One region of the Paenarthrobacter sp. NPDC057981 genome, then DNA from elsewhere that is predicted to be linked to it. Evidence: riboswitches for the same ligand, from Rfam matches in the RefSeq annotation. Region 1 holds a riboswitch; each other region holds the start of a gene.
The links. A riboswitch is a leader RNA that binds a small molecule or an ion and turns the genes downstream of it on or off. The one in region 1 is predicted to bind S-adenosylmethionine.

Region 1 (2,195 bases):
AGCCATTGCGGGGGTGATCGTGGATTCCGGCAACTTCGACTTCGGTAAGGATCCGGAGCGCTTCCCAGGCTTCAACACGCCGGACCCCAGCTACAACGGACTGGTCTACGCCCGCGACCTTGGCAAGGACGGGGCTCTGGGCGCCAACCTCTCCTACATCCTCAAGGCCCGCGTCCAGTTGCTCCGCGACCTCGGATCCGCCGTCGCACCATTCAACGCCTTCCTCATCGCCCAAGGCCTGGAGACCTTGAGCCTTCGCGTGGAACGCCATGTGTCCAACGCCACCAAAGTTGCTCAGTGGCTGGAAGCCCACGACGACGTCGAATCGGTCGCCTACGCTGGTCTGCCGTCCAGCCCTTGGTACGAACGCGGACAAAAGTACGGACCCCAGGGCACGGGTGCAATCGTCGCGTTCAACATCAAAGGTGGCGTCGAAGCCGGCAAACGGTTCGTGGACGGGCTGGAGCTGCACTCCCACGTCGCCAACATTGGTGACGTCCGCTCCCTTGTCATCCACCCGGCGTCGACCACGCACAGCCAGCTGACTCCGGAACAGCAGCTCGTGGCGGGCGTCAACCCGGGCTTGGTCCGCCTGTCCGTTGGCATTGAGCACGTCGACGACATCATCGCCGACCTCGAAGCTGGCTTCCGGGCGGCCAAGGGCGCCTGAGCCGGCGTCCTCCACGACGGGCTGATACATCGGCACTGCCGTCCGGATCGACGATTATTCGCCGGACGGCAGTCCCGGGTGCTGTTTGGTGAATCAAAACGGCACCCAACGTCACACTGATGTCACATTCTTCGCCAGAACAGTGGAGTTTTTCCTAGACTCTACGTATTAGGTCATGAGTGCCAGCAGATAGCCCCGGCTTGCTGGCCGGCAACCCTCCTTCCGCGGTGGGGTGCCCCGGGTGAGGACCTGGCCTGTTCGCACGCAAGGCGACAGGCAAGCGCGAGGTTAGGTATCAAAGGAATGACCATCACTGCTACAGCCCTTCCCAAATCCGGTGAAGCCGACGGAACAGTCAAGTACGCGGGCGTAGGACCACTGGCCCTGGAAGCCGGCGGCTATCTGCCCGACGTCGTGCTGGCGTACGAGACGTGGGGCCAGCTCAACGCGGATCGCTCAAACGCTGTGCTCATCCAGCACGCTTTGACCGGCAGCACTCACGTTGCCCGCGGGGCCACCGAGGAGGAAGGGTGGTGGGAGCAACTCGTCGGGCCTGGTGCCACCATCGACACCAACCGGTACTTCGTGGTTTCCATCAACATTGTGGGCGGATGCTACGGCAGCACCGGCCCGTCCTCGAAGGCGCCCGATGGGAGGCCGTGGGGTTCCCGCTTCCCGCTGATCACGCTGCGGGACAGCACTGTGGCCGAAGCCCGGCTCACGGACCTCCTGGGGATCGACGCCTGGCACGCTGTCCTGGGTGGGTCCATGGGAGGGGCCAGGGCGCTTGAATGGGCCGTCACTTTCCCGGAACGGGTCAACCGGTGTGCGGTCATCTCGGTCGGGGCTTACAGCACTGCCGAACAGATCGCGTTCGCCCAGGCCCAAACCCTTGCCATCCGACAGGATCCACACTTCAACAACGGTGATTACTACGACGGCCAGGCACCGGAGCATGGACTGGCCCTGGCGCGCAGGATCGCCCACATCACCTACCGTTCCGCGCTGGAACTGGATTTGCGCTTCGGCAGGGAGGCCCAGCGCCAGGAGAGCCCGCTCGCCGCTGCGGTGCTGGGGGAGCGCGGACGCTACCAAGTGGAGAGCTACCTTGACCACCAAGGCACAAAGCTTGTCCGCCGCTTCGATGCCAACAGCTACATCGCCATTACGGAAGCCCTGATGTCCCATGACGTCACCCGTGGGCGGGGCACGCTGCAGGAGGCTCTTTCCCGCGCCACCGCCGACTTCTTCGTGGCTGCCGTGAATACGGACAGGCTGTATTTCCCGGCCCAGTCCAACGAACTCGCGGCTGCGCTTCCGGGTGATGTTGCTGTCCACACCATCGACGCACCGATCGGCCACGACGGCTTCCTCACCGAAATCGGCCAGCTGTCCGAGCAGCTTCGCGGGGCTTTCTTCTCCTGAGCATCCACCGTGGTTTCGGTTGCGGCAGGTCCAGTGCGCCAGGAGGTCAGCCGTTCATGATCTCCTGGCGCTGCTTCATGTAGTCCTCCATGGCGATCCG
Region 2 (2,195 bases), on a different contig from region 1:
GTTGGCGGGAACCCAGCGCCCTTCGTCAACAACGTAGTCCCAGCCCAAGCCGTTGCGCTTGAGTTCCTGGATGCCGGCGAGCAACCTGGTGGCGTCCTCCAACCGGGAGCCGACTCCGAAGCTTGCCCGCAGGGATCCCGACGGCAGACCCAGGCGCTTGAGCAAAGGGTGCGCGCAGAAACGGCCATCGCGGAGGCCTACTCCGTGCTCGGCGGCCAGATACGCGGCGACCAGCCCTGCGTCGAATCCTTCGACGGAGAAGTTGACCACGCCGATGGTGTCCTCGGAGTCGCTGAAGATCCGGTGGACCGTTACGCCGTCGATGGCTTCCAGGCCCTCAACGAGGTAGCTGCGGATGCCGGCTTCGTGAGCGTGCCAGGCGTCCTCGTCCAAGCCAGCGAGGACCTGGGTGGCTCGGGCGAGCGTCGCAGCTCCGAGAACGTTGGGGGAGCCGCCTTCGTGCCGGGCCGGACCCGTGGCCCAGCTGACCGAATCCAGGCGGGCCTCACGGACAGCGCCGCCACCTGCCAGGTGCGGGACGCCGGCGTCGAGCCAGTCCGGGCGACCAACAACGACTCCTGCACCGAACGGCGCGTAGAGCTTATGTCCGGAGAACACGATGTAGTCCACGTCCGCCTCAGCGATGTTGACGCGGCGGTGTGGGGCCAACTGGGCAGCATCCACGACGATCCTCGCACCGTACTGGTGCGCCAGGGAGGCCAGCCGGGCAATCGGCAGGATCTCACCGGTGACGTTCGAGGCACCGGTTACTGCGAGCAGGCTGATACCGCCCTGGGCCAGTTCGGCTTCAATCTTGTCTACGGTGCCGGCCAGGGTGGACTCCGCAACGACGCTGCGGTGCGGGACTCCCTGCCAGGGCAGGAGGTTCGCGTGATGCTCAATGTCCAAGTACAGGACCTCGCCAGCGAACTGGCCATTGACGTGGGGCAGGCAGCCAGCCAACAGATTCAGCGAGTCCGTGGTGTTCCGGGTGAAGATCACGGAGTCATCGTCACGTCCACCGACGAACTCACGGACGATGTTCCGTGAGTTTTCGTAGACCGACGTGCTGATTTGCGAAGCGAATCCAGCCCCGCGGTGAACGCTCGCGTAGTAGGGCAGGACCTCGTTGAGGTAGGCGGAAACAATCGTCAGTGCCGGAGCCGACGCACCATAGTCAAGGTTGGCGTAGCGGACGTGGCCACCTTGGATCAAGGGAGCCTGCAGTTCCGCGCCGGTGACGGCGGCGAGCGGACGGGCTGCGGCAGCAGTGGGGGACTCGTCGATGAAGGAAGAAATGATGTTTGAGTTGAACGTGGCAGTGCTCATGGGACCTCACTCAAGAGGGACCCCCTCAGGGGATCCGCGCTTGCCGCATCCGTTCCGGACCGGCCGGGTCGTCACCCGGGGCACCCCACCGCGAATGGAGGGTTGCCGGCCAGCTAACCGGGGTTTAGCGCTGGCACTCGTGACCTGTAAAAAAGGCTAAGGCACGTCCGTGGAAGGGTCCAAAGCCTCGGAGTTTTGTTAAGCCGTTTGTTACGTGGGATTGAAAATCGTGGGTTCCTGCGAATAAAAAGCGGCGGCTGCCCCAAAACCGGGGCAACCGCCGTCGAATATTCGATACACGCAAAGGTGGCAGGAGTCAGGCCGGAGGCTGAAGGAGGTCGTCCAATCCGGGGTTGAGTCGCTTCAGGACTTCTGAATGCAGAATGGAGTTTGTGGCAAGGGCGTTGCCGCCGAACGGGCCGTCTTCCCCTTCAAGGGAGGTAAAGCGTCCCCCGGCCTCGGTGACGATGGGAACAAGAGCGGCCATGTCGTAAAGATTCAATTCGGGCTCGCAGGCGATGTCCACAGCTCCTTCGGCCACCATGCAATAGGACCAGAAGTCACCATAGGCGCGGGTGCGCCAGAGGTCCTCGGAGAGCCCCAGGAACTCGTCCAGGTTTCCACGTTCTTTCCAGCCGGAGAGGCTGGAGTAGGACATGGAGGCATCGGCGAGGCGGGAAACGTTGGAGACCTTCAGGCGGGTTGCCGATGCCAGGGACCGGCCCATGTAGGCGCCCATGTCCTTGGCTGCCCACCAGCGCTTGCCCAGGGCGGGAGCGCTGACCACGCCTACAACGGGTTCGCCTTCGTCCACCAGCGCAATCAGCGTTGCCCACACTGGAACACCCCGGACAAAGTTCTTTGTG
Region 3 (2,195 bases), on a different contig from region 1:
GCAGCCCAAAACTGGGGTCCGCCAGCCCCGCCCGTCCGACGAAAACCGCGTCGGCAGTTCCCGAGGCGACGATTTCTTCCGCTTCCTGCGGCGACGTGATGAGTCCGACGGCGGCGACCGGTACTTCCGCTTTGGCGCGCAGGTGCTGGGCGAGCGGGACCTGATATCCGGAACCCAATGGAATCTCGGCGGGAAGGAGCCCACCGCTGGAAACATCCACCAGATCCACGCCGCGCTCCCGCAACCATTGGCTGATCTCGGCGCTGTCATGGACGGTCAGGCCGTGCTCCAGCCAATCCGTGGCGGAGAGCCGGACGAACAACGACGGACCCGTGGCGCCCAGGACCTCTTTCACCGCGTCCACTACGTCCAGGAGCAGCCGTGCCCGGTTCGGGAGCGAACCGCCGTAGTGGTCCGTGCGCTCGTTGGAGAGCGGCGAGAGGAAGGAGTGCAGGAGGAAGCCGTGCCCGGCCTGGATTTCGACGACGTCGAACCCGGCACCACGGGCGCGCACGGCACTGGCGGCGAAATCTTCAACGATTCTTTGCAGTTGCGCGCCTGTAGCCTGCGTTGGCTCGGTTGACCCAGGGAAGGCTATGGGCGAGGCAGAGAGCGGAGTCCAGCCGCCGTCCTCGATCGGAAGGGCGCCGGGTTCGGTATGCCATGGAGTGCGCAGGGAGGCTTTCCGGCCGGCGTGGGAAAGTTGGATGCCGATCCTGGCGCCGCGTTCATGGACGAAATCGACAATGTCCTGCCAGGCCTGCTCCTGGGAGTCATTCCAGAGGCCGGTATCGCCCAACGAGATCCGAGCCTCAGGGGAGATCGCCGTAGCTTCGGCGAAGATCAGGCCGAAACCGCCCTTTGCCCTGGCGCCGAGATGAACGACATGCCACTGGCCGGGTACGCCATCTTCCGCGGAGTACTGGCACATCGGGGAAAGCCAAAGCCTGTTCCTGAACGTGCGGGAGCCCAGGGTGATGGGCTGGAAAAGGCTGACGTTGGTTGGTTCTGCTGCTGGTTCTCCTGCTGTTTGCGGCGCGCTCACGCGGTTCCTCCCGCTTCAGGGGCCGCAGACAGCCGGCTCGACATTCGCTTGCCGCAGGCGCGGCCAGGTCTGTTTCCGGAGCACCCCGCCACTTCAATGCCTGAGGGTTGCCGCAGCACGAGCCGGTCCTTGGTGTGCTGACTCTTGACCTATGGCTCGAATCTAGGGCGGTACATTGCGTGCGGACAAACGGGTTGTCTTGCGGCGTTACCGGGCGAAACGGCGCGTCAAAGGAGGGCGCATTGCGTAACGATGCGTCGTTGAATCCTCCGTTGCGAGGCCTACTCTGCGGGCTCTTCCATGACAGGGCCCACGCCGCCCGGGTTCCCTGACCGAGCTTGCGAGGTTAGGGAGGCGGTGGGGACGCAGAGCGGGCCTCACAACGGGAGGGACCTCATTGCGAGGCCTACTCTGCGGGCTCTCCCGGGGAAATAACGCGCAGAACGGGCCTCACAACGGGAGGGACCTCATTGTGAGGCCTACTCTGCGGGCTCTCCCATGACTGGGCCCACGCCGCCCGGGTTCCCTGACCGAGCTTGCGAGGTTAGGGAGGCGGTGGGGACGCAGAACGGGCCTCACAACGGGAGGGACCTCATTGCGAGGCCTACTCTGCGGGCTCTCCCGGGGAAATAACGCGCAGAGCGGGCCTCACAACGGGAGGGACCTCATTGTGAGGCCTACTCTGCCTTTTTGAGGGGCAGCGGTACGAGTTCCTGGATCTCCTCGAAGGTGCAGCCAAACGTTTCGCGGACGGTGACGCCTTCGGGGCCGGTGAGGAACACGGCTTTGTCGGTGTACACGCGGGTGACGCAGCCGACGCCGGTCAGCGGGTAGGTGCAGTGTTCCACCAGCTTTGAGGCGCCGTCACGGGTCAGCAGGGTCATCATCACGAACACGTCCTTCGCGCCGGTGGCCAGGTCCATGGCGCCTCCGACGGCGGGAATCGCGTCGGGTGCGCCGGTGTGCCAGTTCGCGAGGTCACCGGTGGCGGAGACCTGGAACGCACCGAGGACGCAGATGTCCAGGTGCCCGCCGCGCATGATCGCGAACGAGTCGGCGTGGTGGAAGTAGGACGCTCCAGGCAGTTCCGTGACGGGGATCTTCCCTGCGTTGATCAAGTCACCATCAACGGCATCCCCTTCGGCGACAG
Region 4 (2,195 bases), on a different contig from region 1:
GGAAGGTGGAGGGTCTCGCGCAGCGTGGTGCCCGGCGTTGGGGGCGTCACAAGCCCTGACTCGTGCAGTCCAGGCAACACCTTGTACGCCAGTTCCGGCAGATCGATGTCGAGGACGGCCGGCCTCAGGCGAACGCCGTCCGTGGCTGCGAAGAGGGCGGTGAGGAGTTCCACGAGCCCCCGGGCATCTCCCACGTAGCGTGCGCCGCCCACCCATTGCTCGTGGGCATCCAACTCGGCCAGCCGCTCGGCGGCCCTTTGCCCGCGGGCGTCCAGCACGACGTCGAGCTCGACCAACGTCCGCTGCGCCCCTGAGGCTGTTGCCGCCTGGGCTGCCTGCGCGAGCTCGTCGGAGGAGTCCGCGGAGACCAAGGCTACGTCGGCTTCGACGGCGGGAATCAGTTCCGTGGGGGCGAACACCACCAGCTGGCCCTGAAGCGGGCGCGGGATGATGGACGGACCCTTTACGGAGAACCGCTCCCCTTCGAAGTTGGCGTAGTGCAGTTTGTCGCGGTCCAGGTAGCGGCCTGTGGCAACGTCGCGGATGACGGCGTCGTCCTCCCAGGAGTCCCAGAGCCTGCGGTTGGCCTGGACCACGTCCGCTGCCTCGCTTGCTGTTTCTTCCCGGGACAGCGGCGCGCGACCCACGGAACGGGCCTCCTCCACGAAATTGTCCGCATTTACCAACCAGCCGGCGCGTCCCTGGGAAGAGTAGTCCAGGCTGGCGAGCTGGGTGGCGACGTGGAACGGCTCGGTGAAGAGCGTTCCCACTTCCGGAACCAGCCCCAGGGAGCGGGTGATCGGTGCGGCGAAAGCTGCGCGTTGGACGGCGTCGATACGGGTAGGAACCCCGGAGGTGCCGTCATCCACCACACGGCTGTCCTTGAACGTTGCCAGATGGAAACCCGCGATGTCTGCTGCCTGGACAGTCTCACGGATCCGCTGGCCCCCCAACAGTGCCTGCGGATCATGGAGGGCCTTTCGCCACGCAGCCGGGTGGGCTCCATCGCCGTCGAGCTCCAAAGCAACAACACGCGAACGGAAATCAGGTTTGGAAGGCATGTTTCTCTCTTTCACAGGCCGCAGCGCGGCCGGGTTGACATTCACTTGCCGCAGTCGCGGCCAGGTCTGTTTCCGGAGCACCCCGCCACTTAATGCCTGAGGGTTGCCGCAGCGCGAGCCGGTCCTTGGCGCGCTGACTCTTGACCTGGAATTGAATCTAGGAGCAGCTCCAAGGAATGTACAAACGCCCCTGACTTGAAGCGTCAACGCGGGAAACAGCGCGTCAAGCGGCTGCCAAGTTCGTCATTTTTCGGTGGATCTGCGGGCCCGTATGACCTTCCATTGCGCCGGGTTGAGCCGCGTTGAGTCCAGTTGAGCCGGGTGACAAACGGGCTTTGGTGCGCCCCTTCCGCTCCGTAGTGTCGTGACATGCCGAAGCCTTCCGTTATCCCCTTGTCAGTTCTTGACCTCAGCCCGGTGTCAGCCAACCAGAGCTCCGGCGACGCCCTGCGCAGCACCGTTGCCCTGTCCGTCGCAGCCGAAGCCGCGGGATACTCCCGCTACTGGCTGGCCGAGCACCACCTCAATGACGGCGTCGCCGGTTCCGCGCCGCATGTGCTGGCCGGGCTCGTGGCTGCGGCAACAAAGACGATCAGGGTAGGTACGGCGGCCACGCTTTTGGGCAACTACCGGCCGTTGCAGATCGCGGAGAGCATCGGGACCCTGGCGTCGGTGTTCCCGGACCGCCTGGACCTGGGTTTTGGCCGTTCCGGCCCGCCCAAGTCTCCGAGCGAACCGGCGCCGGGCCAGCCGGCTCCCGCTGCGGACCAGTCGGCGGAGCGCGTAGTGGACGGTCTCGTCGTCCCCGCCGCCCGCCCAATTTTCGGCGCAGTCCTTCCCCGCAAGTTCCGCCTGCAAAGCGAACTCCTGGGTCGGTTCCCGGGCGACACAGACAACTTCGAGAACGACGTCCAGGACATCATCGGCTTCTTCACCGGGGAATACCGCACCAAACACGGTGAGGAAGTCACGGCCACTCCCGCCCTGGGCCAGTCTCCGCAGTTCTGGATCCACGGGTCCACGGCCGGCCCCAGTGCCAGGCTCGCGGGCAAGCTGGGCCTGCCGTTCGGAGCCAACTACCACGTAGCTCCAGCGACAGTGCTGGACTCGATCGCCGAATACCGTGCCCACTTC

Region 2: linked by a shared signal. The riboswitch ahead of ACFVSI_RS10140 (aminotransferase class V-fold PLP-dependent enzyme) and the one ahead of ACFVSI_RS15965 (homoserine O-acetyltransferase) in region 1 are both predicted to bind S-adenosylmethionine.
Region 3: linked by a shared signal. The riboswitch ahead of ACFVSI_RS16410 (NADH:flavin oxidoreductase/NADH oxidase) and the one ahead of ACFVSI_RS15965 (homoserine O-acetyltransferase) in region 1 are both predicted to bind S-adenosylmethionine.
Region 4: linked by a shared signal. The riboswitch ahead of ACFVSI_RS04915 (LLM class flavin-dependent oxidoreductase) and the one ahead of ACFVSI_RS15965 (homoserine O-acetyltransferase) in region 1 are both predicted to bind S-adenosylmethionine.

What each region holds. Positions count from the first base shown of each region.
Region 1 is NZ_JBHVQI010000018.1:83,989-86,183, forward strand. Features, by position in the region: gene ACFVSI_RS15960 (bifunctional o-acetylhomoserine/o-acetylserine sulfhydrylase) at 1-670, shown strand, start outside; SAM riboswitch class IV at 842-959, shown strand; gene ACFVSI_RS15965 (homoserine O-acetyltransferase) at 974-2,095, shown strand; gene ACFVSI_RS15970 (hypothetical protein) at 2,142-2,195, opposite strand, start outside.
Region 2 is NZ_JBHVQI010000008.1:101,272-103,466, forward strand. Features, by position in the region: gene ACFVSI_RS10140 (aminotransferase class V-fold PLP-dependent enzyme) at 1-1,329, opposite strand, end outside; SAM riboswitch class IV at 1,361-1,474, opposite strand; gene hisN (histidinol-phosphatase) at 1,646-2,195, opposite strand, start outside.
Region 3 is NZ_JBHVQI010000020.1:580-2,774, reverse strand. Features, by position in the region: gene ACFVSI_RS16410 (NADH:flavin oxidoreductase/NADH oxidase) at 1-1,045, opposite strand, end outside; SAM riboswitch class IV at 1,085-1,195, opposite strand; gene ACFVSI_RS16405 (3-oxoacid CoA-transferase subunit B) at 1,723-2,195, opposite strand, start outside.
Region 4 is NZ_JBHVQI010000003.1:46,924-49,118, forward strand. Features, by position in the region: gene ACFVSI_RS04915 (LLM class flavin-dependent oxidoreductase) at 1-1,061, opposite strand, end outside; SAM riboswitch class IV at 1,098-1,207, opposite strand; gene ACFVSI_RS04920 (LLM class flavin-dependent oxidoreductase) at 1,431-2,195, shown strand, end outside.